Regions from separate parts of the Mesorhizobium monacense genome, predicted to be linked through region 1. Evidence: riboswitches for the same ligand, from Rfam matches in the RefSeq annotation. Region 1 holds a riboswitch; each other region holds the start of a gene.
The links. Region 1 has a riboswitch for S-adenosylmethionine ahead of metX (homoserine O-acetyltransferase MetX). Riboswitches for the same ligand answer to the same signal wherever they lie in the genome.
Positions count from the first base shown of each region.

Region 2: it holds a riboswitch for S-adenosylmethionine, as region 1 does, so the genes downstream of both, AC1RUK_RS23900 (O-succinylhomoserine sulfhydrylase) here and metX (homoserine O-acetyltransferase MetX) in region 1, are expected to answer to the same signal.
Region 3: it holds a riboswitch for S-adenosylmethionine, as region 1 does, so the genes downstream of both, AC1RUK_RS31525 (hypothetical protein) here and metX (homoserine O-acetyltransferase MetX) in region 1, are expected to answer to the same signal.

Region 1 covers NZ_CM165567.1:6,766,475-6,776,976, reverse strand. The annotation lists gene AC1RUK_RS32445 (aldo/keto reductase) at 1-87, opposite strand, end outside; gene AC1RUK_RS32440 (gamma-glutamylcyclotransferase) at 210-746, opposite strand; gene AC1RUK_RS32435 (DUF2125 domain-containing protein) at 869-1,867, shown strand; gene AC1RUK_RS32430 (sugar kinase) at 1,877-2,809, shown strand; gene AC1RUK_RS32425 (prephenate/arogenate dehydrogenase family protein) at 2,813-3,748, opposite strand; gene hisC (histidinol-phosphate transaminase) at 3,755-4,864, opposite strand; SAM riboswitch at 5,000-5,077, shown strand; gene metX (homoserine O-acetyltransferase MetX) at 5,154-6,323, shown strand; gene metW (methionine biosynthesis protein MetW) at 6,382-6,996, shown strand; gene AC1RUK_RS32405 (DUF1330 domain-containing protein) at 7,022-7,342, opposite strand; gene AC1RUK_RS32400 (glycosyltransferase family 2 protein) at 7,671-8,606, shown strand; gene AC1RUK_RS32395 (DUF1194 domain-containing protein) at 8,643-9,443, opposite strand; gene AC1RUK_RS32390 (ABC transporter ATP-binding protein/permease) at 9,506-10,502, opposite strand, start outside.
Region 2 covers NZ_CM165567.1:4,976,895-4,987,396, forward strand. The annotation lists gene mmsB (multiple monosaccharide ABC transporter permease) at 1-612, shown strand, start outside; gene araD1 (AraD1 family protein) at 814-1,806, shown strand; gene AC1RUK_RS23885 (hypothetical protein) at 1,953-2,288, shown strand; gene AC1RUK_RS23890 (ABC transporter substrate-binding protein) at 2,307-3,080, opposite strand; gene AC1RUK_RS23895 (2'-deoxycytidine 5'-triphosphate deaminase) at 3,177-4,271, opposite strand; SAM riboswitch at 4,414-4,491, shown strand; gene AC1RUK_RS23900 (O-succinylhomoserine sulfhydrylase) at 4,547-5,734, shown strand; gene AC1RUK_RS23905 (ceramide glucosyltransferase) at 5,774-6,922, opposite strand; gene apaG (Co2+/Mg2+ efflux protein ApaG) at 7,152-7,544, shown strand; gene AC1RUK_RS23915 (Hsp33 family molecular chaperone) at 7,690-8,724, opposite strand; gene argF (ornithine carbamoyltransferase) at 8,803-9,714, opposite strand; gene AC1RUK_RS23925 (aspartate aminotransferase family protein) at 9,732-10,502, opposite strand, start outside.
Region 3 covers NZ_CM165567.1:6,572,066-6,582,567, forward strand. The annotation lists gene AC1RUK_RS31500 (acetate/propionate family kinase) at 1-636, opposite strand, end outside; partial or broken gene AC1RUK_RS31505 (phosphate acyltransferase) at 642-993, opposite strand; gene AC1RUK_RS31510 (hypothetical protein) at 1,026-1,262, opposite strand; gene AC1RUK_RS31515 (hypothetical protein) at 1,582-1,920, shown strand; gene AC1RUK_RS31520 (hypothetical protein) at 2,047-2,274, opposite strand; gene AC1RUK_RS31525 (hypothetical protein) at 2,264-2,620, opposite strand; SAM-I-IV-variant riboswitch at 2,675-2,773, opposite strand; gene AC1RUK_RS31530 (M20/M25/M40 family metallo-hydrolase) at 3,304-4,680, shown strand; gene AC1RUK_RS31535 (adenylate/guanylate cyclase domain-containing protein) at 5,522-6,448, shown strand; gene AC1RUK_RS31540 (MipA/OmpV family protein) at 7,008-8,054, opposite strand; gene AC1RUK_RS31545 (winged helix-turn-helix domain-containing protein) at 8,668-9,783, opposite strand; gene AC1RUK_RS31550 (hypothetical protein) at 9,922-10,200, shown strand; gene AC1RUK_RS31555 (sulfatase-like hydrolase/transferase) at 10,324-10,502, shown strand, end outside.

The DNA of each region.
Region 1 (10,502 bases):
TTCGTCGGCGGTCCAGCCAAAGACATTGCCGCCCAGAACCAGCGGCGCGATGGAAAGGTCGGTACGACCGAGACGGCGTTTCTGCAAGATTGGCTCCGTGATGCTGGAATGGGGCGGGTGAAACCCGAAGGATTCGGGGGCTGAAGCTAAGCTAGGTCTCGCCATGCCAAGGTCAAAGGCCTGGCTGCCCTTTCCTGCAGGCCAGCGCTTCACAAAGGTGAGAGGCGCCGGGCCACCTCTTCCAGCCAGTGGTCGCTTATGCCCAGCGCCTTCAGATGTTCCAGCGTGCTGAGCAGATAGTCCTCGTTCCTGCCGGACTGCCCGACGGCGCCGCGCACAATATCAGCCGCATGCGCTGCATCGAGCCCGCCGGCATACTGCTCATGCGCGCGGTCGACGATATAGGCGACCGCGGTAACCGTCTCGCCCCCAGTCGTGCCGTTCTTGTCGAGGCGGATATCAAGCGTGCGTTCGAGGTAGACACTGGTCACCAGTTCGCGCTCACGCAGATAGGCGAGCACCTCGTCGCGCAACTCGCCGGGCACGCGAAACGCCAGCCCGACGCAGGAGCCGCCACGGTCGAGGCCGAGCACAAGGCCCGGCCGCTCACGCGTGCCGCGATGCACGAAGGAATGGACGCAGAGCGACCGGCGGTAGCCGTAAAGACGGGCGCGCCGCGTTTCGACATGCGCGAATCCCGGTCGCCAGATCAGCGACCCATAGCCAAAAACCCAAAAATCGCCCATATCGCCAAGCCTGATTGCACGAGAGTGACGACTCCAAATCGGAATCGGTGTTTTTCCGCCTATCTGCTTGTTGCCTAAGCGACAGTCCACCCGCAACACGCGGCGTTAATGAAAGCTGCAGCATGACGTCAAGTGACGAGCGCCCGCCGAACTTTCGCCGCCGGCTGTTCTGGCTTGCGGCATTCATTGCCGTGCTGTTCGCCATCTACAGCGGCGGCTGGTTCTTTCTGGCCGACCGCGTCAGGAGTGGGGCCGACAAGGCGGTGGCCGCGCTCAACGGCAACGGCATCGAGGCCGGCTGCTCCAACCTGACCGTCAGCGGCTATCCGTTCAGCTTCGCCGTTTCCTGCGACACGCTTGCCTATGAGGACGACACCAGGAATGTCGCCGCCTCGACCGGCAGCTTCAATGCCGTCGCGCAGATCACCCGGCCTCTGTCGCCGGTCGCCGACCTGCGCGGGCCGCTCAGGACCTCCGTGCCGGGCATGACACCGCTCTGGATCGACTGGGATAAGTTGCAGGCAGACGTCAAACTCTCCTGGCCGCTGCCCCGGCGTATTGCGCTGAAGGCGGAGGGGCTGTCCGGCCAGACCGACCCGATCGACGACACCGATCCGGTCGAGCTCTTCAGCGCAGGCACGGCGGCTGGAGAGCTGCGTCCGAACGGCCAGGACCTCGATTATCTCGGGAATTTTGGCGATCTTGAAATCGACTCAGACGCAATCGGCGGCCGCGTGCTGCCGGCGCTCGACGGCAGCGGCGAGGCGACGCTGAGGAACGGCGTCGCGCTGATCGGGAAGCAGGTAAAGAGCCTGCGCGGCCAGGCCGTCGACATCGCCAAGCTGGACCTCTCGTCAGGCACCGCGCGGGTTACGGTCTCCGGACCGCTGTCGGTCGATGCCGAGGGTCTGATCGACGCCGATCTGACGATCAGGCTGAAAGATCCCAAGGCGGTGGCGGCAATCCTCGGCGCCGCCATCCCTGAGCGCAAGAGCGAGATCGAACAGGGTTTTGCCGGCTTGGCAATGCTTGGCAACGAACCGTCGATGCCGCTCCGGATCGTCAAGGGCAAGGCGTCGCTCGGCTTCATTCCGCTGGGCAAGATCAAGCCGGTCGATTAGAAACAACGAATGAGCAGACCGGTAAGGCTCCTGAGCGTTGGCGCGTTGACGCTGGACACGATCCTTCGCCTCGACACGCTGCCCATGCATCAGGGCAAGTTTATCGCCTCCGACGCTGCCCAGATGGCCTCGGGCATGGCTACCAGCGCCGCTTGCGCCGCGCGGCGTCTCGGCGCCGAGGTTTCGCTCTGGGCAAGCGCCGGTGACGATGCCGTCGCCGACCAACTCATTGCCGGCATCGAGGCCGAGGGTGTCGATTGCAGCCTTGTCCGGCGCGTCAGTGGCGCGCGCTCGGCACTGGCGGCGATCCTGGTCGACGCCCACGGCGAACGCATCATCGTTCCCTTTTACGACCCGAAGGCGCAGGCCGATCCCGAGAAATTGCCTGCCGATCTTTCCGGTTTCGACGCCGTGCTGGTCGATGTCCGCTGGCCGGGCGCTGCCGCACTGGCCCTGACCGCGGCACGCGCCGCCGGCCGTCCGGCGATCCTCGACGCCGATACCGCGCCGCTGGAGGTGCTGGAGCAATTGTTGCCTTTAGCCACGCACATCGTCGCCTCCGAGCCTGCGGCACGCATCGTTTGCGGCCAGGCATTGGATCCGGAGACTGCCTGCGCCGACCTCGCCAGCCGCACCGATGCCTTTGTCGCGGTGACAGGCGGGGCGGCGGGAAGCTGGTGGCATGACCATTCCGCCGGCTGTGTGCGCCATGTCGAGGCGCCGAGGATCAAGGCGGTGGACACACTTGCCGCCGGCGATGTGTTTCACGGCGCCTTTGCCGTCGGCCTCGCGGAGGCCATGCCTCCCGAGCAGGCCTTGCGCTTTGCCAGTGCTGCCGCCGCGCTCAAATGCCTGCGCTTCGGCGGCCGGCTGGGCGCGCCGGACCGGGCCGAGACGCTGGCGATGATGGCGGCCCACTGGCCGGCAAATTTGGAGGCGTGAGCCCTACCCCTTGGCCGGATGCTCGACGGCTTGCCGGCCGAAGTCCGGCACATCGATGTCCTGGCCGGCCTCGATGATCGAGCGGCGCACGGCACGCGTGCGGGTGAACAGGTCGAACAGCTTTTCGCCGTCGCCCCAGCGGATCGCCCGCTGCAGCGAGGCGAGATCCTCCGAGAATCGCGCCAGCATTTCGAGGATCGCATCCTTGTTATGCAGGCAGACGTCGCGCCACATGGTCGGGTCGGAAGCGGCGAGACGGGTGAAGTCGCGAAAACCGGAAGCCGAATATTTGATGACTTCGGACTTGGTCACCGACTGCAAATCGTCGGCGGTGCCGACGATGTTGTAAGCGATGATATGAGGCAGATGCGAGACGATGGCCAAAGTCATATCGTGATGCTGCGGGTCCATCGTGTCGATGTTGGAGCCGCAACGCCGCCAGAATTCCGACAGCCGCTCCAGCGCCTCCGGATCGGTGCCCGGCAGCGGCGTGAAGATGCACCAGCGATTGTCGAAGAGGTCGGCGAAGCCGGCATCCGGCCCCGATTTTTCCGTGCCGGCCAGCGGATGGCCGGGAATGAAGTGAACGCCCTCCGGCACATGCGGCTGCATCTGCGCGATGACTGAGGCTTTGGTCGAGCCGACATCGGTGAGGATGGCGCCCTTCTTCAGCGCCGGCGCGACTTCTTCCGCGACCGCGCCGGAGGAGCCGACCGGCACCGAAACGATGATCAGGTCGGCATCGCGCACCGCTTCCTTCGCATCGGTTGTGTAGGAATCCCCCAGCCCAAGTTCCCTGGCACGCCCCAGCGTCGTTTCGCTGCGCGTCGAGATGGCGACATGGCGAGCGAGGCCCCCGCGGCGGATGACGCGGGCCAGCGACGAGCCGATCAGGCCGATGCCGACCAGCGCGATCTTTTCGAACAGCGGTGATGTCATGGTGTTCTAGCTTTTCAGGAATGTCGTGAGGGCGTCGATGACTCCGCGATTGGCTTCTTCTGTGCCGATGCTCATGCGCAACGCGTTGGGAAAGCCGTAACCGGAAACGCGCCGCAAAATGAAGCCGCGCGCAGTAAGGTAGTCGTCGGCAGCCGCCGCCGAATGCTTCTTGTCGTCGGGAAAGTGGATCAGCAGGAAATTGCCGACGCTCGGCGTTACCCTGAGGCCCAGCTTTGTCAGTTCCTCAGTCAACCAGGTCAGCCAGGTCTCGTTGTGCACCACGCTGCGCTCGACATGGGCGCGGTCGCGGATGGCGGCGATCCCGGCCTCGATCGCCGTGGCGTTGACGTTGAAGGGGCCGCGAATGCGGTTGATCGCGTCGACGACGTGCATCGGACCATACATCCAGCCGATCCGCGCCCCGCCAAGGCCGAGCTTGGAGAAGGTGCGGGTCATGACCACGTTCTCGGTTCCGCCGACCAGCTCGATGCCGGCTTCATAGTCGTTGCGGCGGACATATTCGGCGTAAGCCGCATCGAGCACCAGAAGCACGTTTTTGGGCAGCCTCGCATGCAGGCGGCGCACCTCCTGGAACGGCACATAGGTGCCGGTCGGATTGTTGGGATTGGCGAGGAACACGATCTTGGTGCGCGGCGTCACGGCGGCCAGTATCGCATCGATGTCGGCGCGCTCGTCGGTCTCCTTGACAGCGACCGGCGTCGCACCGGCCGACTGGATGTAGATCTTGTAGACCATGAAGGCGTGTTCGGTAAAAATCGCTTCATCGCCAGGCGCCAGATAGGTCTGCGCCAGCAGGCCCAATATCTCGTCGGAGCCGTTGGAACAGATGATGTTTGCCGCATTCAGCCCGTGCACCTCGGCGATCGCCTCGCGCAGCCGCCTGGCGGTGCCGTCGGGATAGATATCGAGTTTTGCCGCGACCTCGCGCGCGGCCTCGATCGCCTTCGGCGAAGGGCCGAGCGGGTTCTCGTTCGACGACAATTTGTAAACCTTGGCGACACCGTCCGGCGCCGTGCTCTTGCCGGGCACATAGGCGTCGATGTCCATGATGCCCGCGCGGGGCGTTGGCCGTGCCTGATCCGGTCTCTTGTTCATGTCTAACAAATCCATCGAGAATTCTTCCGCCGGAAGCCGCAGCGGAAATACTAGCCGTGGCCCGGAATGTCGAGAGCCGGCAGTGGCGCGAGCGACCGGCCGTTGACGGCAAGGCGCGCGAGTTCTAGAAGAATGTGACAGTTCCGTGGTGATTTGGCCGGTCGGCTTGCAGCCACGTTAAACAACTCGCTAAAGGGCCGTTTGCATCCTGTAACCGGCTTTGCGAGGGCATTGCCGGTTTTTTGTTGTCCGCCGCCGGCCGGACGATGGGTAATGCAAGAGAGAGATAATGGCCGCTCCGCGCCCTGGAAGAACCAACAACGAGATCGACGCACCGTCGAGCCCGGTGTTGCGTTTCGGCGCCGACAAGCCGCTGAAGCTCGACGCCGGCACGCTTTTGTCGCCGTTCCAGATCGCCTACCAGACCTATGGCACGCTGAACGATGCCCGCTCCAACGCCATCCTCGTCTGCCATGCGCTGACCGGCGACCAGCACGTTGCCAGCACCAATCCGGTGACCGGCAAGCCGGGCTGGTGGGAGGCGCTGATCGGCCCCGGCAGGATCATCGACACCAACCGTTTCTTCGTCATCTGCTCCAACGTCATCGGCGGCTGTCTCGGGTCCACCGGCCCGGCCTCGACCAATCCGGCCACCGGCAAGCCCTACGGGCTCGACCTGCCGATCATCACCATCCGCGACATGGTGCGAGCACAGCTTATGCTGGTCGACCATTTCGGCATCGAAAAACTGTTCTGCGTGCTCGGCGGCTCGATGGGCGGCATGCAGGTGCTGGAATGGGCCTCGACCTATCCGGAGCGCGTCTTCTCTGCGTTGCCGATCGCCACCGGCGCCCGCCATTCCTCGCAGAACATCGCCTTCCATGAGGTCGGCCGGCAAGCCGTCATGGCCGACCCGGAATGGCATGGCGGCAAATATTTCGAGCATGGCAAGCGCCCGGAAAAGGGCCTGGCGGTGGCGCGCATGGCCGCCCACATCACCTATCTGTCGGAAGCGGCACTTCACCGCAAGTTCGGCCGCAATCTGCAGGACCGCGAGGCGCTGACGTTCGGCTTCGACGCCGACTTCCAGATCGAGAGCTACCTGCGTCATCAGGGCATGACCTTCGTCGACCGCTTCGACGCCAACTCCTATCTCTACATGACCCGTTCCATGGATTACTTCGACCTCGCCGCCGACCATGGCGGCCGGCTGGCCGATGCCTTTGCCGGCACCAAGACCCGCTTCTGCCTGGTGTCCTTCACCAGCGACTGGCTGTTCCCGACCGAGGAGAGCCGCTCGATCGTGCATGCGCTGAACGCCGCCGGCGCCTCCGTATCCTTCGTCGAGATCGACACCGACCGCGGCCACGATGCCTTCCTGCTCGAGGAACCGGAATTGTTCGCCGCCATCAACGGCTTCATCGGCTCGGCCGCCCGGGCCAGAGGGCTTAGCGCATGACCCCGAAAAGTTGCGGACTTTTCGGACCGGGATCACGCGCCAGGCAGGAGGCGAAGCCATGAGCGTCAACCGCGCCCAGCGCGTCGACCTTGAAGTCGTCGCCGGTCTCATCCCGCCGCGGTCGCGGGTGCTGGACGTCGGCTCCGGCGACGGCCTGCTGCTCGAACTGCTGCAGGCGACCAAGCACGTCGACGGCCGCGGCCTGGAATTGTCGCAGCGCGGCGTCAACGAATGCGTGGCGCGCGGTCTCAGCGTCATCCAGGGCGACGCCGACACGGACCTCGAATTCTATCCCGACAAGGGTTTTGATTTCGTCGTCCTGTCGCAGACCCTGCAGGCCACCCGCAACCCTAAGCTGGTGCTCGACGAACTGCTAAGGATCGGCAACCGCGCCATCGTCTCCTTCCCCAATTTCGGCCACTGGCGGGTGCGGCTGTCGCTGTTTGTCAAGGGACGGATGCCGGTGACCAAGGACCTGCCCTATTCCTGGTACGACACACCCAACATCCATTTCTGCACCATCCGCGACTTCGTCAATCTGGTCGAGGAGCTCGGCGCCACGGTGGAAAGGGCGACCGCTCTCGACGCCAACGGCCAGAAGATCGGCCTCTCGATGCCGTGGTGGTTCTGGAACTTCTTCGGCCAGCAGGCGGTGTTCCTGCTGAAGCGATGATCATGGCCGGCTGCCGGCCATGCCGCTATTCCAGAACGTCGGTAGCCCTGTGCGGATGTTCGACGCCGTCGACGAAGATGACGTCGGATTGCGAGTTTTCGGTGCGCAGCGCCAGGATCGCCTGATAGGCGGGCGAACTGTACCACCCGCGTATATGGTCGCGGTCGGGGAATTCGATGACGATCAGATGTCCCGGCCAGTTATTTTCGACGACCTCCACCTCGCCACCATGCACCAGGAAGCGGCCGCCGAAGGGTTCCAGCGTGGCGTCGATCTTGTGCAGATATTCGACAATCTCAGGTCCCAATGTGGCCTGGCTCATATGGGCAACGGCGTAAGCGGTCATGGCTGAACTCCTTTTGTGCAACTGGAGCAGTCTTGCCGACATGCGGTAGGCAGGTCGATTACGTGACGGGTAATAGCGGCAGCTACTTCGCCTGGCGGCAGTTGGATCGGCTCCGACATTCCTTCCGGATGGGCTTGCCAGCCAACAGACGGTGTTGCAGTTCAGGCGCGGCTTGTGAAATTCGACGGGGCGCACGGCTTGCCCGCCGACAGTCGGGATGACACAGGCGCTTCTTTTTTGTACATTCGAACCGAATGCAATCCCGGGGTGGGCATGGAAGGCGGTCATCAAATCTATCCGCACATCGTAGAACCCGGGGCATAGCCGCATGGGCAAAACCATCGACCCGGCTCCCCTTATCACGGTGATCACACCGACCCACAATCGTCGCGACCAGGTGGTGCGCGCGGTGGAAAGCGTGCTGGCGCAAAGCCTTACCCAGTTCGAGCACATCGTTGTCGATGACGGCTCGACCGACGCCACGGCCGCGGCGCTTGCCGCCATCCGCGATCCCCGGCTGGTCTATGTCGGCGCGAAATGGCGCGGCGCCAACGCTGCCCGCAACGCCGGCATCGAGCGTGCGCGAGCGCCGATCGTGGCCTTCCTTGATTCGGACGATGTCTACCTGCCGGACCGGCTGGAGCGGACGCTGGCACGCTTCGACGAGAATCCATCGCTGGAAATCCTCATCAGCTCGTTCGTCTCGGTGAAAGGCGGCCGCAGCACCAAATGCGTCAATCGCGAAGCCTTCTTGACCCGCAGTTCGCTGGAGAAGGCGCTGGTCGGGCAGACGATCTTCATTGCCGGCTCGGCGATAACCGCCCGCCGCGAATCCCTGCTGGCGATCGGCGGCTACGACAGCGACATCGCGCGCATGCAGGATCGCGAATTGCTGCTGCGGTTTGCCCGTCGCACTGGGGCGCTGCTGTCCGAGGACATCGACTGGAAGAAGTACAATTCGGAGAATTCGATCTCGGGTCGCCGCGACGGCTATGTCGAAGCCTACGCAAACCTGATCGACAAACACCCTTACATCGCCGATCGCTATCCCGACGTCCCGCCTTACATGATCGCGCGCCAGATCATCGCCGATGCTATGAAGGGCAGGGTTTCCCAGGCATTCGCCGGCTATCTCGCCAACCGGTCGTCGAAAGCGCTCGGCTATTCGCTGCCGCAACTGTTGCGCGGCTATGTCGGCGGTCGGCGCTGGCGCCGCGATCTCTACGATGAGTTCCGCAAGAAATACGGCACGCGGCCGGCCTGAACCATCCCGAGAACGGAGGCTCGGGAAACTCTCGGTTCATCGATCGAGTTCCGGAAAATACGGGTCTGAAAAAAACCGCCGGTCACGCTCGCCCTGCAGGCAGTCGACGGGCGCCGCCGCGTCGATCCGGACTGTCGTCGCGTTGGCGATACCGCTCACTTCGAGGATGAGCTTGCGGCGAATGGCGGTCGAAAATTCGGAAGCTGCATAGATCGGCAGCACGAAGGACCCTGGGCCGCCGGTGACGCATTGCTCATAGTAGCTGTCGAGATGGCTGAAGGTCGGCGAAGGGCTGATCAGGATCGGCAGGCCGTTGATGACGATGCCCTTTGCCAGCGCCGCATCGCGCGTCGCTGTGACTGGCGGGCCGATATTGTTGGGGCCGTCGCCTGAAATGTCGATGACGCGCCGCGCGCCGGCGAAGGCGGCTTTCTCGAAAAGGCCGGTGCCGAAGGCAAGCGCGCCGGAAATCGAGGTGCCACGAAAGCTGCGGAACGGGCGGGCCGCGATCCGGTCGGCGAAGGCGTTGGCGCTGTCGCTGCCGTCGATGATCTGCCAGGCGAGAATGGCGTCGTCGCGAACGGTGCCCGCCCACTCGAAATAGGCCAGCGCAATGCGCCCGTTTGTGCCCGAACGCACAGCCTTGATGAAGTCCGGATGCCTGAGCGCCTCGACATAGCCGGCACGCTGCAGGGCAAACTCCTTCTCGTTCATCGACAGCGAGATGTCGACGGCCAGCACCAGTTCGACATCCACGGCAATCGTGTCGGCCGGCACAGGCAGGGGTGCTGCCTGGGTACAGGCGAAACAGGCAAGCAGGCTGAGCATGTCGAGCATGGCTGCGTGCGTCCGAGTGATACTGACAATTTTCGCCGCGATCACGGCAAAATAAAGCTGGTCTACTTCTTCCTGCGTACAGCAGCCGGCGGCGGCTCGATAGCGCCGGCCCTGACGCGGGCGGGCTTGAGTGCCGATCCGCCGGTATCCTTCACGATCGTCAGCGAGCGCGGGAAGAACTGGTTGTTGTGCTGGCCGCGGCCGATGTTGAGGATGGCGGCGTCGGGCAGGCGCCGCGCCAGCATCGACAGCACCTGCCTCAGCGTCGCGCCGTCGAACGTATCCAGCGCCTCGTCGATGATCACCCATTTCGGTCGCCTGAGCGCAAGCCTGGCAATAGCCAGCAGGCGCTGCTCGTCATCGGCCAGTTCATGCTCCCAGCGCGCCGAACGGTCGAGGGAAGATGCAAGCCGGCCGAGACCGACCTCGGCCAACACCGCCGCGATCTCGGCATCCTCGACCGGTGCCGTGCCGTCGGTATGGTTGAGTACTTCGCGCAGCGTGCCGAGCGGAAAATAAGGGGTGCGTGGAACGAAGATCGGCACCTCGCCGGCCGGCATGCCGATCCGCCCGCTGCCCCACGGCCACAGGCCGGCAATGGCGCGGAAGAACAGCGTCTTGCCAGCGCGCGGGTCGCCGGTGATCATCACGCGTTCGCCCGCCCGTATCTCAACATCCGGCTCGGCGAGCTTGGTGCATCCATCCGGCGAGGCGACCTCAAGCTTCTCAAAGGTCAGCCTGCCGTCCGGATTCTCGGCGAATGCGATCCGCTTTTCCTTGTCGTGCCAGACATCGGTTTCGCCAAGCGCGATGCGGAAATCGGCGACGCGCATCAGCGTCGCCCGCCAGTCGGCGATGCCGCCTATGTTGTTGATGAACCAGCGCAGCGAGGAGTGCACCTGGTTGAAGGCGCCGACCGCCATCATCAGCCCGCCGAAGCTGATATCGCCGGCGAAATAGACCGGCGACGCGACCAGGATCGGCGCGACGACGGTGATCCAGCCATAGGCGTCGGTGACCCAGGACAGGTTGATCTGCGCGCTGTAGATGCGCTTCATG
Region 2 (10,502 bases), 1.8 Mb from region 1:
CTTGCCTATGCCTATTTCGGGCTCAAGGCACGGCGTACGCGCGAAGCACATGGCTATGAAGCCGAGCCCTTCACGCTGTTTGTCATCAAGACCCTGGTGACCAGCGCGCTGGCGCTGTTCCTTGTCTACCAGTTCGCCAGCTACAGGGGCCTGCCGATCGTTCTCATGGTGATGGGCGTGCTGATCGCGCTGTTCGTCTTCGTCACCAAACGCATGACGATCGGCCGCCGCATCTATGCAATGGGCGGCAATGCCAAGGCGGCGCAGCTGTCGGGCATCAAGACCGAACGGCTGACGCTGATGGTGTTCGTCAATATGGGCGTGCTGTCGGCGCTTGGCGGCCTGATCATCGCGGCGCGGCTCGGACAAGCGGTTCCGGCTGCTGGCCTCGGCAGCGAGCTCGACGTCATCGCCGCGGTGTTCATCGGTGGCGCTTCGGCCATGGGCGGCGTCGGCCAGGTCATCGGCGCGGTGGTCGGCGGCTTCATCATGGGCGTCATGAACAACGGCATGTCGATCATGGGCGTCAATGTCGACTGGCAGCAGGTCGTGAAAGGCCTGGTGCTGCTCGGCGCCGTGGTCTTCGACGTCTACAACAAGAACAAGGGTTAAGGGCGAGGCAACCAGGAAGGCATACGGGTCACATCGCGGCCGTCGGCAACCCGCCGATGCAGAGAAGTCCCCCGAGGGACCAGGCCTGCGAGCGCAATCCGGACGAAGAATTTCACCCGTGGCGCGGATTGGTTCCGAGCCGCGCTGGTCAGGGTTTGCCATGCAGGCGGCCGGGCCAAGGCACCAGAGAGAGGGTACATCATGCTGATCTCCCAGATCCTCGACGACGCCGAGACGATCCGCGTCGTTGCCCGCAACGGCGGCAAGACCCGGATCATCAACGGCGCCCGCAGCGTCTATTCGCTGGCCATGGAGGCCGCGCGCACAGGCACCGGGCTCGCCGCGCTGATCGAGCGCAAGGGTTTTGGTGAGGCCGTCGATCTCGACGCCGCCTACAAGAAGGGACGGGTGCTGTCGCCGATCAATCATCCGGATCCGGCGCACCTCCACCTCACCGGCACCGGATTGACGCATCTCGGCTCGGCGGCGACGCGCGATTCCATGCACAAGAAGCTCAATTCGGATGGCGAGGAGCAGCTCACCGATTCCATGAAGATGTTCCGCATGGGGTTGGAGGGCGGCAAGCCGGCGAAGGGCCAGACCGGCGTGCAGCCGGAATGGTTCTACAAGGGCAACGGCACCATGGCGGTGGCGCCGGGCGCGGCACTGATGTCGCCCGCCTTCGCGCAGGATGCCGGCGAGGAGCCGGAGATCGCCGGCATCTATGTCATCGGCGACGACGGCGCGCCGTTCCGCGTCGGCTTCACGCTGTCGAACGAGTTTTCAGACCATGTCACCGAGCGCGTGAACTACCTGTTCCTGGCGCATTCCAAGCTGCGCAATGCCTCGTTCGGGCCGGAGATCCTGATCGGCGATCTGCCCTCCGACGTCAGGGGCTCATCGCGCATCGTTCGCGACGGCAAGCTGCTTTGGGAAAAACCGTTCCTGTCGGGCGAGGCGAACATGTCGCACACCATCGCCAATCTCGAGCACCACCATTTCAAATACTCTGCCTTCCGCCAGCCCGGCGATGTGCATGTGCACATGTTCGGCACGGCGACGCTGTCCTTCGCCGACGGCATCAGGACCGAAGCCGGCGATGTTTTCGAGATCGAAGCCGGGGATTTCGGCCTGCCGCTGCGCAACCGGCTCGAAATCGAAAAGCCGGTGAAGGTGGCGGTGAAGGCGCTGTGAGGAACGGGGCCAGAGTTGAGGATCGGTCAATGGGCAATTTGCGACTTGGCATTGCATCCGTAGGCCTGGCGGTCCTCCTCGCCCATACGTCATCAGTGGCTCATAGTGCGGGACAATGCAGCGCAAAGTCCTACCACGAAGTGCGCATGGCGATGACGAACAGGCTTCTCGCCACGGGATATTCGAGAGCGCAGGTCGGGTTCCTGATGCGCAATGCGGATCGGATGACCACCGACCTTCGCAGCGACAGGTTGAACGACAATGCCAAGCCCTGCGGTATCGATTCCGCCAGGGCTCATGTGCTCGGTTGTGTGGACAAGCAGCTGTTCCCCCTGACGTCGGGATCAAGTGCCTCGCTTGACGAGGAGAAGCGGACCACTGCCTTCTGGGGTAGGAAACGCTTGGCCGTACGCGAATTGCTCTTTATCGGCCAATTTCATGGTTGTCTGGGCGCCGCGAAAGAGCATCTCTTTCGCGGCTGACCCGGACGGACGTGAACCTCAATAAATATCGAAGTCGAAATACTTGGCCTGGATCTTCTTGTAGGTGCCGTCGGCGACGATGGCGTCTATGGCCGCGTTGAGCTTGTCGCGCAGTGCGGTGTCGTCAAGGCGCACGGCGATGCCGGCTTCAGTCTCGGTGCCCTTGACGTCGCCGACCATCTTGCAGCAGCCGTCGCTCGCCTTCTTCATCCAGTCGACCAGCACGAACTTGTCCGAGATCACCGCGTCGAGGCGGCCGTTTTGCAGGTCGGTGATCGCCTCTTCCTGGGTCGGGTAGAGTTTGGCCTCGGCGCCGGCCTTGCCGTAGACGTCCTGGGCGAAATCGGCCTGGGTGGTCGATGCCTGGGCACCCACGGTCTTGCCGGCAAGGGCTGCCGGGTCGGTCGAGGTCAGCTCGCTGTCCTTCGGCGCGACCAGCGCAAGCGGCGTCGTATAGTATTTGTTGGTGAAGGCGACCTGCTTCTTGCGCTCCTCGGTGATGCTCATCGACGCGATAATGGCGTCGAATTTCTTGGCCTGCAGGGCGGGAATGATGCCGTCCCAGTCCTGGGTGACGATTTCGCATTCGACCTTCATCTGCGCGCACAACGCATCGGCGATGTCGATGTCGAAGCCGACGACCTTGCCGTCCGGAGTGATGGTGTTGAACGGTGGATAGGCGCCCTCGGTGCCGATCTTCAGTTTCTCCGCTGCCTGCACCGACATCGAACCGGCGCCGAGCGTCAGCATGGCAGCCGCGGCTGCCGACAGGATCCATCTCGAGATTTGCATGGTCTTCCCCTTTATTTCCGTCACCTTGACGGACCGAGGCACAGCCAAGCATGGCGCGCCCGGTCAGGCAAGCACGGTCTGGCGGCGGCGGAACGATCAGCGCGCGGCGCGGAAATGCTTGGACAGTTTCAGGCCCTGTGCCTGGTAGTTCGAGCCGAGATCGGTGCCGTAAAGCGCCTGCGGCCGTTTCAGCATGTGCTCGTAGACCAGCCGCCCGACGATCTGGCCGTGATCGAGGATGAAGGGCACTTCATGGCTGCGCACTTCGAGCACCGCCCGGCTGCCGGTGCCGCCGGCCGCCGAATGGCCGAAGCCCGGATCGAAGAAGCCGGCATAATGGACGCGGAATTCGCCGACCAGCGGGTCGAAGGGCGTCATCTCGGCGGCGTAGAGCGGCGGCACATGCACCGCCTCGCGGGACACCAGGATGTAGAACTCGTCCGGATCGAGCACCAGTTCGCCGGCGCCACTCTTGTAGAGCGGCTCCCAGAAATCGACGACATCCTGCGCGGCACGCTTGTCGACATCGATCAGGCCGGTGTGGTGCTTGCCGCGATAGCCTACCAGCCCGTCCTTATCGCCGTCGAGATCGATGGACAGCGCAATGCCGCCGCCGGAAATGTTGGGCGGCTCGGTGGCCACCAGCATCTCGGCATGGTGCAGGTCGCGCAATTCACCTTCCGACAGCAACGCGTTGCCGGTACGGAAACGGATTTGCGACAGCCGCGAGCCGGCGCGCACGACGATCGGGAAGGTGCGCGGGCTGACCTCGAGATAGAGTGGACCATGATAGCCGGCGGCGATCTTGTCGAACTCATGGCCGCGATCGGTCATCACGCGGGTGAAGATGTCGAGCCGCCCGGTCGAGCTCTTCGGGTTGGCCGAAGCGGAAATGTCGGCCGGCAAGGCCAGGCTTTCCAGCAGCGGCACGATGTAGACGCAGCCGGTTTCCAGCACGGCGCCCTCGGCGAGGCTGATCTCGTGCAGCTTCAGCCGCTCGAGCTTGTCGACGACCTGGTGATTGGGACCGGGCAGGAAGGAGGCGCGCACGCGCCAGGCCTTGTCGCCAAGCCTCAGATCGAGGCTGGCCGGCTGGATCTGGTCGGCGTCGAGAGCGCGCGGCGATTTCAGCGCGCCCGACTGGAAAAGCGCGGAAATGTCCTGATCGGGAAGAATGCCTGTCTGCCGCAAAGGCTGGCTCCGCTTCAAGGCCGGGCTTTTTTTCGCCGCAGGTTCCTGCCGCAAAATCGTCGAACACTTTTGCGGAACCTGCTTGGTACAAACCTCTTAATGAAGCCGGCAATTGACGCAAGCGCGGTGCGGGTCTAAAGGGTCGTTATCCCGTGGTGATTTGGCCGGTCGGCTTGCAGCCACGTTAAACAAGTCGCTAAAGGACCGTTGGCCGCAAGGCCGTATGGACCGGTTGCGACTTTCGCGGCCGGTTTTTTTGTGTTTGGGACAGAGCAATGACCAAGAAGCGCGACTGGAAACCTCAGACGGCACTCGTGCATGGCGGGACCTTGCGTTCCGGCTTCGGCGAGACCTCCGAGGCGATGTACCTCACCCAGGGCTATGTCTACGAGACGGCACAGGCGGCGGAAGCCCGCTTCAAGGGTGAGGAACCGGGCTTCATCTATTCGCGCTATGCCAATCCCACCGTCGACATGTTCGAAAAGCGCATGTGCGCGCTGGAAGGTGCGGAAGACGCGCGCGCCACGGCCTCCGGCATGGCGGCGGTGACGGCTGCCCTTCTGTGCAGCGCCAGGGCCGGCGACCATATCGTGGCGGCACGCGCGCTGTTCGGCTCCTGCCGCTGGGTGGTCGAGACGCTGGCGCCGAAATACGGCATCGAGGCAACGCTGGTCGACGGCACCGATATCGCCAACTGGGAAAAGGCGGTCAAGCCGAACACCAAGCTGTTCTTCCTCGAAAGCCCGACCAATCCGACGCTGGAAGTGGTCGACATCGCCGCCGTCGCTTCGCTTGCCAATTCGATCGGCGCCAGGCTGATCGTCGACAACGTCTTTGCCACGCCCTTGCAGCAGAAGCCCTTGCAGCTTGGCGCCCATATCGTCGTCTATTCGGCGACGAAGCATATTGACGGCCAGGGCCGCTGCCTCGGCGGTGTCATCCTGTCGGACAAGAAGTGGATCGACGAGAATTTGCACGACTATTTCCGCCACACCGGTCCCAGCCTGTCGCCGTTCAACGCCTGGACCCTGCTCAAGGGCCTGGAGACGCTGCCGCTGCGCGTGCGCCAGCAGACGGAAAGTGCCGGCAAGATCGCCGACTTCCTTGCCGAGCGCCCAGAAATCGCCCGCGTCATCTATCCGGGCCGCGCCGACCATCCGCAGGCCGATATCGTCAAGAAGCAGATGACGGGCGGCTCGACGCTGATCTGTCTCGACGTCAAGGGCGGCAAGCAGGCGGCCTTCGCCTTCCAGAACGCGCTCGACATCGTGCTGATCTCCAACAATCTCGGCGACGCCAAGAGCCTGATAACCCATCCGGCGACGACGACGCACAAGAACCTCAGCGACGAGGCGCGCGCCGAGCTCGGCATCGGCCCGGGCACGCTCAGGCTTTCGGTCGGACTTGAGGATGCGGACGATCTGCTCGCCGATGTCGAACAGGCGCTGAAATCCGCCAAATAAAGGGTCCAGACTGCGATTGGACAAACGCCTGAGCGTTGCTCAGGCGCCCTCTTCCAGCTCGGTCATAGCCTTGGTGCGGATGGTCATCGCATTGCCGCGCCAGTCGACCGAGCCGCCGAGCCAGCCGCGCGCCCAGATCGCCGGCAGCATCAGGTCACGCACCATCATCGCCGGAATGGTACGTGGCGACAGATACCAGCCCTTGGCCCAGGCCAACGCGCATTCCGGCGCATAGGCGAGCGCCAGAACGCAGAGCACGGTGAGCGGCAGACTGATGCCGGCGCCGGCCGCTGCGACCAGGGCCAGTGCCAGCGGCACGGCCACGCCGGTCAGGATTTCGGGGGCGAAGAACAACGGGAAGGTGACGCGGCGCAGGCGCGCCCAACGGGCCTGGCGCGACCATATGTCACCGAGACGGCGCTCCCCAAGCGGCTGCTCGAAGGGCGAAGCGACAAGATTGACGCGCAGCCCCAGCCCGTTGACCAGCTTGGTCGCGGCGGCGTCCTCGGCGATCTCGGCGGCAAGCGCGCGGATGCCGCCATTGGCGTCGAGCACAGGCTTCTTCCACAGCATGCTCTTGCCTTGGGCGAAGCCCAGGCCGACCGCCTCGCCTGTGTATTGCCAGCGCGCCTGTAGCGTGTTGAGGAAGACGCATTCGACCTCGGCCCAGAAGCCGTCCGGACGCGAGCCGATCGGCGTCGAGCAGACAAGGCCGGTGTCGGGCCGCCACGCCGCCATCAGGTGCTGGACATAGTCCCTCGGCATCAGCACGTTGGAATCGGCAAGGATGACCCAGTGGTGGCGCGCCGCTTCCCAACCCTTGACGCAATTGTTGAGCTTCGGATTGGCGCTAATGCGGTCGTCGCCGATCAGCAGCCGGGCCGGTATCTTCGGAAACCGGACGATCGCCCTGTTTATCAGCTTGACCACCGGATCGTCGGCATGGGCGACACAGAAGACGAGCTCGTAGCGCGGCCAGTCGAGCGAGAAGGCGCGCTGAAGCGTCTCCTCGGTGAACGGTTCGACGCCGCGGGAGGGGATGACGATCGACACCGGCGGCGCCTTGCCGGCTGGCCGCGCAAGGGTGCGCGGCCGCTTCAGCCTGAAGGCCGCAAGCAGGATGCTGGCGAGATTTGAAAGAATGAGGGCTGTCGAAAGCAGGGCGGCGGCGATGACGATCAGTTCCATCGAGATCTCGTCACTCCGGAAAGCCGGCCGGAAGAGGGCCGTTTTGAACAGGTCGACAGAGCGCCCGAGTCGCCCGGCACGGTCCGTGCACACCATCATTGTCATGTGTCACTTAAATGACATTGTTTGGCGGCAGGTGCGCACAAAGACGGAAGAGACAGGCGCCGCGCTCCGTTGACCTAGTCAAAGAGCGCGCCGAGACTTCCGCCGGGACTGTTTGGAGTAGCTCATGTACCGCGCCATTACGCGCAACATCGAAGTGCAGGTCAGGCCGTTCTATCTGGAGGATCGCTCCGATCCGTCGGAGAACCGCTATGTCTGGGGCTACCACGTCACCATCGACAACCAGTCGGACGAGTTCGTGCAGCTAATGTCGCGCTACTGGCACATCACCGATGGCAGCGGCCGGGTCGAGGAGGTGCGCGGCGCCGGCGTCGTCGGTGATCAGCCCGAACTCAACCCTGGCGACAGCTACCAATATACGTCCGGCTGCCCGCTCTCGACACCATCGGGCATCATGGTCGGCCACTACACGATGCGCAACAAGCGGGGCGAGACGTTCGACATCGCCATCCCCGCCTTCTCGCTCGATCTGCCGGGCACGCGCCGGACGGTGAACTGAGAACGGCGCCCCAGGTACCGAAAGGTATCGCTGCCCCTCATCCGCCTGCCGGCGTTCGTCGTTCGAAAAGCCAAGCAATTGGCTTTTCGTCCGCTGCGCGGACCACTCCTCACCTCCCCGTATAGCGACGGGGAGAAGGACTGTCTCACTGCGCCGCAGCGAATTCAGCCGGGTCGAAATCGTATTGCGTCGAGCAGAACTCGCAGGCGACATGGATGCCGCCATCCTCGGTGCTGTCCTTGATCTCCTGCGCCGAGAAGCCTTCGAGGATGCCGCGGATCTTCTCGCGCGAGCAGGAACACTGGTCGGCCACCGGCACGCCGCCGAAGACACGCACGCCATGCTCGTGGAACAGCCGGTAGAGCAGCCGCTCGGCGCCGACGGTCGGATCGATCAGCTCGGTCGGCTCGATGGTGCCGAGCAGGGCGAGAAGCTCCTGCCAGGAATTATCGACCGGGTCATGGACCTCGTCGCGCGGATCGCCGTCGCCACCGGAAATGTCCGGCACACGCATGCGCTCCGGCGATTGCGGCAGGAACTGCGCCAAGAGACCGCCGGCGCGCCACTGCTCGCGGGGACCACCTATGCCGGGCGTCACCAGCTTGGCAACCGAAAGCCTGAGATCGGTCGGGATCTGCTCCGACTGGCGGAAATAGGTGCGCGCGGCCTCTTCCAGCGTCTCGCCGTCGAGCTGAACGATGCCCTGGTAGCGCTGCGTATGCGCGCCCTGGTCGATGGTCAGCGCCAGCACGCCGTTGCCGAGCAGCGTCTGTTGCGAGATTTCGCCGGCAGCCGTCAGCGCCTCGAGCCGGTCGGGATCAAAGCGTGCATAGGCGCGCAATGCGGATGGCGTCGTAAAATCCGCCACCAGCATGTCGACGGGCCCGTCGGTGCGGGTCTGCAGGATGAACTTGCCCTCGAATTTGAGCGAGGTGCCAAGCAGCACCGTCAGCACGCAGGCCTCCGCCAGCAGGCGGGCGACCGGTTCGGGATACTCGTGGCGGCCAAGGATAGCGTCGAGCATCGGTCCTAGCTGGACGGTGCGGCCGCGCACGTCGAGCGGGGCGACCTCGAACGGCACGACGTGATCGTCGCCAGCATAGCCGAATTCGCCGAGTTGAGGGTGATGTTCAGTCACTTGACGGGTTTCCAACATGACAAAGCTCCGGCGCGCGGCCATGCGGCCCGGAGGGGCACATGCACCGAAACGCGCTCAATTTGCGTGATGGCCCGCAGATAGGCATCACACCTCCGGAGATCAAGCGCCCAGGCACCAGGCCAAAACCGCCTTCTGGGCGTGCAGCCGGTTCTCGGCTTCGTCGAACACCACCGAATGCGGCCCGTCGATCACCTCGTCGGTGACCTCCTCGCCGCGATGCGCGGGCAGGCAATGCATGAACAGCGCGTCGGGCTTCGCCTTGGCCATCAGCGCCGCATTGACCTGATAGGGCAGGAAGACGTTGTGGCCGCGGGCACGATGCTCCTGGCCCATCGACACCCAGCAGTCGGTGACGATGCAATCGGCCTGATGGACGGCCTCCTCGGGCGAGCGGGTGAAGCTCAGCTTGCCGCCATTGGCCTTCGACCAGTCGACATGCTTCTCGTCCGGCTCGCTGCCTTCCGGCACCGCGACATTGAGGTTGAAGCGGAAGCGCGCCGAGGCTTCGAGCAGCGAATGCAAGACATTGTTGCCGTCGCCGGTCCAGGCGATGGTCTTGCCAGCCACCGGACCGCGATGCTCCTCGAAGGTCATGATGTCGGCCATCAGCTGGCAGGGATGGGTGTCGTCAGTCAGCCCGTTGATGACCGGAACGGTGGCGTTATCGGTCAGTTCGAGCAGCCGCTCATGCGATGTGGTGCGGATCATGATGGCGTCGACATAGCGCGACAGCACCTTGGCGGTGTCGGCGATGGTCTCGGAGCGGCCAAGCTGCATCTCTGTGCCGGTGAGCATGATGGTTTCGCCGCCAAGCTGGCGCATGCCGACGTCGAAGGATACCCGCGTGCGCGTCGACGGCTTGTCGAAGATCATCGCCAGCACCTTGCCCTCGAGCGGCTTGGTCCGCTCGCCGGCCTTGAGCCTGGCCTTTCGCACCACCGCATCGTCCAGCATGAAGCGCAGGTCGCCTTCGGAAACGGCGGACAGATCGGTGAAATGGCGAACGCTCATCGGGAATGGTTCCAGGATTACTTCGCGGCGGCCGCGGCGATGGCATCGGCCAGGCCCTTGGCGCCGGCGCGGATGCGGTCGAGCGCCTCGCTGATCTCGGCGTCGGTAACGGTGAGCGGCGGCAGCAGGCGGATGACGTTGTCGCCGGCCGGCACCGCCAGGAAATGCTGGTCGCGCAGCGCCATGTTGACCTTGGTGTTGGGCATCACGCATTTCAGGCCGAGCATCAGGCCGGTTCCCCGGATACCCTCGATGACGTCGGGGAATTCGTCGGCGACGCCGGCCAGCCCCTGTTTCAGCAGCAGCGCCTTGCGCTGGACATCCTCGAGGAAGCCGTCTTCCAGCACCACGTCGAGCACCGCGTTGCCGACCGCCATCGCCAGCGGATTGCCGCCGAAGGTGGTGCCATGAACGCCGGCGGTCATGCCGACCGCGGCTTCGTCGGTGGCGAGGCAGGCGCCCAACGGGAAACCGCCGCCAATGCCCTTGGCGATCGCCATGATGTCGGGCGTCACGCCCGTCCATTCATGCGCGAACAGCTTTCCGGTGCGGCCAACGCCGCACTGGACTTCGTCGAAGATCAGCAGCAGGCCGTGCTGGTCGCAAAGCTGCCGCAGCCGCTTCAGGGATTGCGTCGGCACCGGGCGGATGCCGCCCTCTCCCTGCACCGGCTCGATCAGGATGGCGGCCGTTTCCGGCGTGATCGCCTTTTCCGCCGCGTCGATGTCGTCGAACCCGACCTGGTCGAAACCTTCGACCTTGGGGCCGAAGCCTTCGAGGTATTTGTA
Region 3 (10,502 bases), 190 kb from region 1:
CGACGCGCCGCTGCCCAAATGTGCCACGATCACGCGGCCATTCGCAATCTCGGGGGCCACCTCGCTCAGACGCTGCGAGACATATTCGTAGGAGAGGCCATGAAAGCCATAGCGCCGCACGCCTTCGTCGTGCAAGGCTCGGGGGATTGCATAGCAATCGGCCACCGCCGGATGGTTGCGGTGAAAGGCGGTGTCGAAACAGGCGACCTGCGGCAAATCGGGGGCAAGCTCGCGCACGAGACGGATCGGGGCCAGGTTGTTGGGCTGGTGCAGCGGCGCCAGCGCCTCGAGGGCTCGCAACCGCTCCAGCACGATGTCGTCGATGCACACGGGCGCGGAATAATCCGGTCCGCCATGTACTACGCGATGGCCGACCGCCTGCAGCGAATAACCTGAAAGCGCACGCAGCCAGTCCTTTAGCGCGCGGGTCGCGGCGGGCAGATCAGGGATTGCCTTCACCTCGGCCCGCTCGTCAATCAGCACCGCGCCTGCGGCATTTGCGGCGCGAAAGCGAGGGTGCACGCCGATGCCGTCGATTTGACCTTTTACCTGCCGCTCGGGCCCTTTGGAGCCCACGGCGAAAATCTGGAACTTCAGGCTCGACGAACCGGCATTTAGAACAAGGATCACATCCATGTGCGTCACACCTTGAGCAGGGGCCCGCTCGCACGCCGCACGGCGGCGAGAATCGTTCCCACTGCAGCCGAGGCCAGCCGCGTCCGTACCGAATCCGCTCGGCTGGTCAGGACGATCGGAACACGCGCTCCCAGAACGATGCCCGCCGCATCGGCCTTGGCCATGAAGATCAGGTTCTTGGCCAGCATGTTCCCTGACTCAAGATCCGGCACCAAAAACCTGTGCTTGGCCCGCAACCGGTCCGCCGATGCCCTTGATCCGCGCGGCCTCTGGGTCGATAGCATTGTCGAAGGCGAGCGGCCCGTCCAGCACGCCGCCGGTGATTTGGCCGCGGTCGGCCATCTTGCATAGCGCCGCCGGCAATCGTTGGACCCAAAAGGGGCGTGACCTCAATGGGCTTTGCTGCCAACGCGCTCGGCTTCGGCGATTGCCTTTAGGTTCTTTGTCCTTCCGTGGTCTTCTTCGGCATTGGCGATGAATGAAAAGAAGGCCGCCCACACGATGTCCTTTTTCGAGGCCTTCGGATGCTCTTTCCTTGCGGCTTTCAGCAGCTGCTTGGGGTTCATACCTGGCGTCACGACACGCATGAGGGTGTCAGCAATCGCCTGCATCTCTTCCGCTTCCATGACTGGAACTCCATACCTATCACGATGAGGCTAGCATACCAGCGAGGCTAGGTGACCGCCATCAGATCATGGTCGGGCCTGTCAAATATATTCGCCGGCAAAAAAACCTGGTGCCAGACGCTTGGGGCCGTGCGAGCGGGAGGCCAAGGCCGCGCTTCAGGCCTGAAAACCGTGAGGACGATGCCACTGCGATGCGGTCGGGCAGACCGGCGCGAGGTGAGATCTGCTCGTTCTGGCAGGTGAGCCCAACGGCAACTTTCCGCCCAACTGAGACGCTCCATCTCGGCCCAGGTATGACCGGTTAGGGTCAGATCGCGTCATGCAACGCTCGCAACTGAAGGACCGCAACCGGTTGAACTCGGTCGTTCAGAGTGATTTGGGTTTTGAGGCGAGAACGGCCGGCCGCGAGGAGGCCCCGAACCTGGACGAGGGTGTCGGCCGCGTGCGCCTGATCGGGGCCCCACAAAGCCAGCCTACCCGCGACTGCCGACAAGGCCGGGCGGGTGGTGCACCGGGGCTTCGCACTTCTCTTCGGTACGCGAGATTTAATCTCGACGGCCTTGTTGCCATGATAGCTTTGGCGGAGCTTGGGATATCTATCCGGGTGCTGACTATGGCGCTCGTCACGCCGAACGGCCGCGACGATGACTTCGGCTAATATACCGCGATAGACGCCTGCATGCAGCTGCGATTCGAGAAGGCGACGACCGGCACGTTTCATCGTCTTGCAAATCCGAAGTCGTCGTGACCTCGCTTCGAGCCGGCTGAATCGATCTCGCCACGGTCATTCATCATAACATGCCAAAATCTGGCGCAGCCACTCATTGCCGCGCTCGGATTTGACGATATCGCGAGATAGGAGAACCGCGCTGGCAATAGTGTTCTCTCCACCAGCTGCCACCTCAGCGATGGCTCGCCGCTGCTCCTCCCGCAAACCCCGCAGTAGGTCGAGATGATAGGCGAGTGCGTCCGTCACCTCTTTGCGCGCCTTCTTCGACCGGTTAATCTTCATCGTCCGGAGCCTCCGAACCAAGCTGGCCCATGATTTTTGCGTTGTGCACCGCAATGCGGGCATTCGTAACGGCAGGGTGCACGTCATCCCTGAAGCGCGCCATCGGATCATCGAATTCCGGCAACAAGCGCCCGATGCGCTTGCTGATGGTGGCATGATCACCGGAGAGCGCCCTTGCTGCCTCTCTCAGCCCCAGCCCAAGCCGTTCGATGCGGTCGTCGCGACGAGCGATGAGATCAAGCACGGCGACCGCCTGGTCGTTTTCATCCGCCATCCGCATCAGCGAGGCGATAAGCCCAGCGTCGTCGATCAGTTCCCAAGTGACGGGTGGATGTTTGTTGGTCATACGTTCTCCATGGGTTTCGGACCTTGCCGGTCGTCAATGCACACATCGTGGAGAGCTCTGACCTACTGTTGCCCCGTTCAGGGCCACATCGTCTTCACCACCGTTGCCGGTCAGGCTGGTTGGCGGGGCCGAAGCCCTCTCTGGATGCACAGATCAGTTTAACAAAACGATTGCACTTCGGCAAGTTTTCTCCTCGTGGTTGAAGTTTGGGGGGGTGTGAAATCGAGCAGATTTGAGGCTCCACAAACCACCCCCACCCCGCTACAGACAAACCCCGGAGGCGGGTGCCGGCGACCGGCCGTCCCGGCGGCGGCGATCTCACCCGCTGGCGTTCTAGTCTAGGGTCAAACTCTACCAACTGGCTGCCGCCGATGGCCGAGGTGAATGGGAAGTTGCCGTTCGGCTCAACTGCCAGAACGGGCACGTTGCGCCAACTACCAAGCCACTACTCGGACGTCGCGTTCGGGCCGAGAACAGACCGGCAGCTTCGGTCTGCGGATCGTCCAGAGCGGACATTTAGGTTGGGCGCGGGCATCGTCGTGACCTGACCCAGAGAGGACGTTCGATTGGGCAAATCGCAACGTCCGGAAAACGGGCATTTCTATATCTCTGCGGATCACCAGAATAAGTTTTGCTATTCACGAGACTGGCGTCATCATCCGGCCACATAGCGGGAGCCGCCAATGAGCGTTGTCGATGCCGATCTCCAGAAGCTGTTTGATCATGTGGAGGCCCACCGCGAGGCATTCATCGCGCGCGTGATGGATTATGTACGCCACCCCAGCATAAGCGCGCACAATGTCGGCATTAGCGAACTCGCGGCCCTGCTTGTGGATATGCTGAAGGCCCTCGGCATGGAGGCAGAAATTGTGCCGACAAGGAACCATCCAATGGTGCTCGGCCGGCGCAACGTATCGCCAGATAAGGCGACCGTCCTGCTCTACGGCCACTACGATGTGCAGCCGCCGGACCCGCTCGAACTTTGGGAGAGTCCGCCCTTCGAACCGACCATCCGCAACGGCCGCATCTATGCGCGAGGAATTGGCGACAATAAGGGTCAGCACTTCGCGCAGCTGCTGGCGCTCGAAACGCATCTTGCGGTCAATGGCGATTTGCCCTGCAACGTGATCTTCCTACTTGAAGGCGAGGAAGAGATCGGCAGTCCGCACATAGCCGAGTTCGTGCGCGAGCACGCTGACAGGCTCAAAACCGATTTGGTCGTGACGTCCGACGGCCCGCTCCATGAATCCGGGCTTCCAGTCATTACCTTCGGGGCACGCGGCGTGGCAGGTTTCGAACTGCGCGCCAAGACGGCGAGCCGCGACGTGCATTCCGGCAATTTCGGTGGGGTTGTGCCGAATGCCATTTGGAAGCTGGTCCATCTCCTCTCGACTATGAAGAACCCTGCTGGCGAGATCACGATCGAGGGGCTGATCGAACCAGTGATCCCCGCGACCAACGCCGAGCGCGAGGCGGTGTCAAAACTCCCGCTCGACCTCGACCAGCTAAAATCGGAGTTGGGGTTTCGCGAGCTCGACGCGCCGAGGGACCGCGGCTATTTCGACCGGCTGATGTTCCACCCGACCTTGACCATCAACGGCTTTCATGGCGGCTACGGCGGGCCCGGGGGAAAGACAGTGCTTCCCTGCGAGGCCTTCGTCAAATGCGATATCCGCCTCGTGGAGCCGCTGACGCCTGAATACGTCCTGGAGAAAGTAGCCTTGCATGTCGCCCGCCACGCGCCCGATGTCGAGTTTGTGCCGCTGAGTCGCATGCTGCCGTCGAAGACGCCGATGGACTCACCCTATGCCGAGCCGATCCGAAGGGCGTTGGTGGCCGCGCGTGGCGTCGAGCCCTTGCTCTATCCGACACTCGGAGCCAGCCTGCCAGACTATGTCTTCACCAAGATCCTCGGAGTGCCGGCTTTCATCGTTCCTTACGCCAATGCCGACGAAGCCAATCATGCGCCCAACGAGAATCTCAAGATCGAGTGCTTCATCGCCGGCATCAAGTCGGGTTCGGCGATCCTCGCTGAACTGGGGAAGTTGAGCCGTCGATAGTCTCGCGCGCCACTCTGCCCGTTTCGGCACGAGTCCGCCCAGTCTTGGTTTGGCATCGCGGGTAGTGTCCGATGCTGGTGCGCACACGTGACCATCTCGAACGGGTGGGGACTGTCCACTTGTGGCGCAAGGCCGACCTTAATGACCTTAATGCACGCAGGTAAAAATCCCTGAAACTGGCGGGCGACCACGCCCTCAGGCGACATCCTGCACCCTGCCCGATCGGAGGCGCTACTCAGGTTGCACGCCTGATAGTCCAGTTCTCATCTTCATCCCCCTTTGGCGTACCAATCTTTTCAATGGTTTACGGGAAACTTCCACTCCCAATCGAATTCTGAGCCTAAAACGAGCCCAAAATCCGGATCGCATTTTCAGGCTTTCAAATGGCATCCAGTGCGGATCAGGCCATGACGGTGCCGGGGATCGGTTCGCTTCACGCGGTGGTCTACTTGCACGACATCGCACGGCATGCCGTGCGATCCTCCGGTACAATCACCCACGGGGATCTCGACGGCGGCCTGCCGGGCTCCATCGGGGCTCCGGGCTTGGCTGCTGGCGCTCCGGCTCGCAAATAAGAAGAACGCGAAACGTCAACGATGCAGCTTCCGCAGGACGCGACGGACGCGGTCACCGTCCATGACTTCGGGACCCTCCCCCGCAGGGCGGCTTTTCGAGCCCTCCGGTCGACCCAACGCGTCTTCCTGTTCACTGCGGCCAGAACCGCCATCCCCGCGCCAAGAAAGAGTGTTTTCAGTATCTTCATGCGACGCGGGAATGCGACGTAGACTCAGCCACCGGAGCACGGCAAGCTTCGGCTGCTCACATCGAGCAGGACAGTTCAATGTCGGCGACACAACGCAAACTGACGACCATCTTCTCGGCGGACGTTCAGGGCTATACGCGCCTGATGGAAGCCGACGAAGAAGGAACGCTGGCGACTCTGAAACAGTACAGGGACGCAATGGTGTGCCTAATCGAGGCCCGTGGCGGGCGTGTCGTCAACACCTGGGGCGACGGGTTGATCGCCGAATTCCCGAGCGTGGTCGAGTCCGTCCGGACGGCCATCGACGTTCAGAACGAGTTGGCCGGGCACAATGCCGTTCGCCCGGCCGAAACGCAGATGCGCTTTCGGATTGGAATCAACCTTGGCGACGTCATGGTCGAGGGAGATGACATTTATGGAGACGGCGTCAACATTGCCGCCCGCCTTCAGACCGCCGCCCCGGCAGGCGGGATCGTGATCTCAAATACGGTGTACGATCAGGTCCGCAACAAAATGGCGGTCGGGTTCGAGTTCCTGGGCGACCTCGCCGTCAAGAACATCGAAGAAGGTGTGCCGAGCTACGTTGTCCGGATCGGCGGTGAGAAGAGCGGGGCCGAAGCGGTGGCGCGCCGCGCCGAACCGGCCGCTGACGGGCGGTCGCGCGACGCCGCCCGGTCTGGCGCTTTCCTCGGGCGCAGGATCAGCCGGAATTTCCTTCTGCTTGCCTTGATCGCGCTGGGGTTGGTGGCCATCAATGTGCTTTCGTGGAATGGGATTTTCTGGGCTGAGTGGCCGATGCTCGTCGTGGCGGTTCTGGCGGGCCTCCGCTGGGCAAGCATGACGAGCCTCATCAATCGGGGCGTCGCCATGCTGAGTGTCGTCGCATTGGGGATCGTCGGTGTAAACCTGCTGACCTGGAACGGGATTTTCTGGGCGAAATGGCCGCTACTCGGCATCGTGCTTGCGGGAGGCATCGGCTGGATCATCCGGAAACGGGCGTCATGAGCAGGCTACATGCCTGATCGTCCAGTTCTCAGTTTCATCCTCTTTGGCGTGCCAAAATTCCAACCCATTGAGTAGAAACCGTTTCCGAAGAGGCGCGCGAACAAAAGAGAGAACTGTTCGGGAAGGACATTCGGCACCAGGCCACAAGGTAACGCGGCGTTGCCGTTTTGAACGCGAAGGTTTGACCCAATCCTGCCCTCCCTGTTTCCCCGGAGAACGTCTCGAAAGCGTGGTTCCCTGCCGTACATCTCGCCGACCGGAAACGAGTGCCAAAAGTTGTCGTGAGCAGGTGCAGTAGGGCCGCCACTTCCTTCCGATCAGGTTCGGTTCAACGTGAAGCGCTGCTCCGAGCCGAAAGCGCAAGCTGACCGAGCTCGAGGACGCTGGATGACCCAGCGGAAAATCCTGCGACGGGTGAGGACGTGCCCACCTTCGCCATCCTCACCTGCGAGCCCAAAGACAAGGAGGCCAAAATATCCGAGCACGAAGAACAACCCCCAATGTCCACGCAATCACGCGGCCGGCCCAGGCGCGCCATTACGCACAGCTGCGACACGCGTCAAAACAGGTCGAGCGAGAACCTCTTTGAGATACTCAAGCCGAAAGAGAATTGATCTTCGGCGCCAAATTTAACAATCGGCGAATCGGCGGCGTCGCCCACAAGCTTACTGTACGATGCCTTTGCGTTCAAAAACCACGTCGGCCGAAATTCATATCTCGCGAGGCCTTTGATGCCCACGCTCTTAAAGCCACCCTCTGGATCAAAGGCGTCAACTCTGAAGCCTGTGTTAGCGGATTCTTGAGCCGAAACTCCGAAATAGCTGCCCATATAGTCGGCTGAAGCAGCTGTCGCGAAAGGTCCCAATTTAAGCTCGAGCTCAGGCGTAGGCCGGGCCACCGCGTTCAAGCCGAATTCACCCACGACACCATCAGCACCGCCGAAAGCATAGCGAGCCTCTCCCCAAACCTCCGCGTTGGTCCACTCATAGCTGGCCCGTAAACCAGCCTCAAATGTGGCGTCGACTTCATCAAGCCCGAACAGGTCGGGATCATCGTTGAAGTCCCGATCAGAGGTGTAGTTGAAGGAGGGGCCGACCGCGAATCCGCCAACCTGAGCTTCTGGGCTGCCGATTGCAAACAAGCCGGGGATGGCGAGATAGCCGAAGCCGATCACTGGCCACGGCCAAACCTCATAGTCCTCTGAGCCTTCGTATTTAGGCTGAATTATTCCGCCAAGGCCGAGTTCAATGATAACGTCGACATCAGTCGGCGGCGCCTGATCCACCCCTGAATTGTCGGCTGACCAGGCGCGCGTCGCAAGGAGTACGGTTGCAGCAGCCAAACTGACGCCAATTTTGACCAAGCTTCCAGTACCTTCGGACGCCAGATACGATCCACTGCACTGTGAAGTATGAACCAAGATGCTGCAAGCGATATTGACGCAGTGAATATCAGCAACCGCGCCGTGTGGCCGAATTGTCACCACCTGCTCGTCCAACCGAAGAGCCCTTCCCGCGCAACATAAATCGTCTGTCAGCGGTTCGCTGACGTTCGCCCTTAGCGCGCGAAGGTCGGCAAATGGCGGCGCAACCGCGTCGTTGCTCAACGCGAAATCATGACCCAACTCGGACGTAGCAGTGCTCGAGGCGAATGTCCTCTACATGGGGTCAAGCGGTCGTCGGCCGCCTCCCTGAAGGACAGTATGCGGGGTTCGGCTTTGGGCCGACTATTCGGGCCCACTGCTGGAGCATGCCAGCTGTCGCTTCCAGTAAGCAAATAGCTTGGGAAGAGCCTGAAGCCATCATGCATGGTAGCGGTCGTGGAAGACGACGCCAGCATCAGCCGAGGGAAATGTAGTCGGCGGCCAAGCCGTGTGCATTCAGAACGCGCTGGACGTTCCCCAGCAGGAATTCGTCGTCGATCGCCGTGATGAAGATGATGGCTGGGGTCCGCCGCGGTGTAAGCGGTGTTCTCAGGTCACGGCCTTGAGCTCGGGGGCGCGCACGTAGGCCGCAGCCGCATCGGGAGCGTTCCGAGATTGCCCAGCTTCGTCCCGCGCTCCTTGCGAGCGGCAAGGGCAGCTCGCGTACGCTCAGAGGTTTGCCTGCGCTCCTTCTCCGCCAGCGCTGCGTCAAGGTGAGCAGTTAGCGGCGCGAGCACCGGAGTCGGTCAGAAGGTTGTCGCTGGGGAATCAGCCCCAGCGCTGGACTCCTCGCCGACTATCCGCACCGATCGCCACGACCGTTTCGAACGAGCCAATCGACGTTCCCGGAAGAAACACCAACATCCTTGAACATGCTGTCGTCAGCCCCGAGCAGCCGGCGTTTCACTAGCCACAACTCCACCTCGCGCCGGATGGTCCGCATTGTTGCCTCGGCCCGATGCCCGGCTTGTTCAGTGGCGCGAAGCTGCAGGTCGTCCGCAAAACCCGGATCCAGTTCGATAGATCTCTCGATCAGCAAACGAGCGGGCCGATTCCCTTTGACCGACTGGTTGACCAGCGCCCGCCCGCGCACGAAAAGGTCGTAGGCTTCAAGATTCGCTGGCCTTTGACCTGCAATGGAAGGCACCGGCGGCAGCAGATCAGAAAGGCTGTTCACGATCCTTGCCACTATCTCATCCTGCAGCGCAAAGATATCTGCGAGATCCCGATCGAACCGTTCGGCCCACAGTGGGCGATTGTCGAGCGCATCGATGATCTGGGCGCTGATCCGGACCCGATCCGCGGCACGGCGTACGCTCCCTTCGATCACGTAGCGCACGTTGAGATCCGTGGCGATTGATCGGATATCGGCCTGCTTGCCTTTGTAAACGAAAGAGGAATGGCGTGCGATCACCAGGAGACCGGCGACCTTCGACAGGTCCGTGATCAAATCCTCGGCCAGTCCGTCGCCGAAATACTCTTGCTCTGGATCGCTGCTCATATTGGTGAACGGCATTACGGCAATCGAAGGCGTTGACCCAGTCGCTTGCGGCACCGGCGCATCGATGTCGCGATTTCGTAACGGCGTGGAATGGACCAGCCTGTACCCCACGCGCGGAACAGTTGCTATCCACTCTTCGCCGTCAGCCGACCGGCCGAGGACCTTGCGAAGCGCGGCGATCTGAACGGTAAGATTGCTCTCCTCGACGTTCGTGCATGGCCACGCCGCATCCATTAATGCTGACTTCGTCACGACCTCGCCATTTGCTTCCAATAGGGCCTTCAGTAGCGCCCGGCCTCTGGTTCCGATGGCAACCGGCGACCCACGTCGCAACAAGGTCCCGCGTCGCAACAAGGTCCCGCGTCCGCAATCGAATGCGAACGAACCGAACGTGATGAGCTGAAGCGACATATCCAATCATATCGTCTTTCCGAAGATTTCGGAATAGTTCGGAATGGCTTTCAGGACCGGAAGTCGTCGAACGCCGATGATCCGGCCGTGATGCCCACGACGCACCACGACGCACTATCAAGACGATGGGAGGAGTTCATGAGCAAGCGAACTCGTGTTGGGCTTGGCTGCGGCTTGGCGTTCTATGTAGCAGTTGGCGTTTCAGAAACCTTCGCGGCCAACATGCCGAGTGACCCCGACATCGACCTGGCCGGAGGCAGCAAAATCGAACCCGGCAACAATCCGCGAGACGATTTGGTTGGCGTAACAACTATCCGAATAATAGGTCCGGACCACGATCAGGAACTCGGGACGATAATGTATGACGTTCCGGATAACGGACTGGCACCCGCCCATCGATGGGGTGGCCCGCGCTGAGTCGCGATATCATGTCATCGATGGCTTTGGTGCCAGCGGTGCATGTCGCAGAGCCCATCGACACGCCGGCGCGGACGACGCTTTCAGTGGAGCCCATTGGAGGGCGATTATCACGTGGGGCAGATGCTCGATGCCCTAGAGGAACTTGGTCTCGACGACAACACGCTTGTCGTCTTCGCGTCGGACAACGGGCCGCAAGGCGAGACCGCCCGAGAGATGGGCAACCAGGGAACGCCGGATATGGGCAACTCCGGTCCTTTCCGCGGAGAACTTGGCGAAGCGACCGAGGGATCGATCCGGAC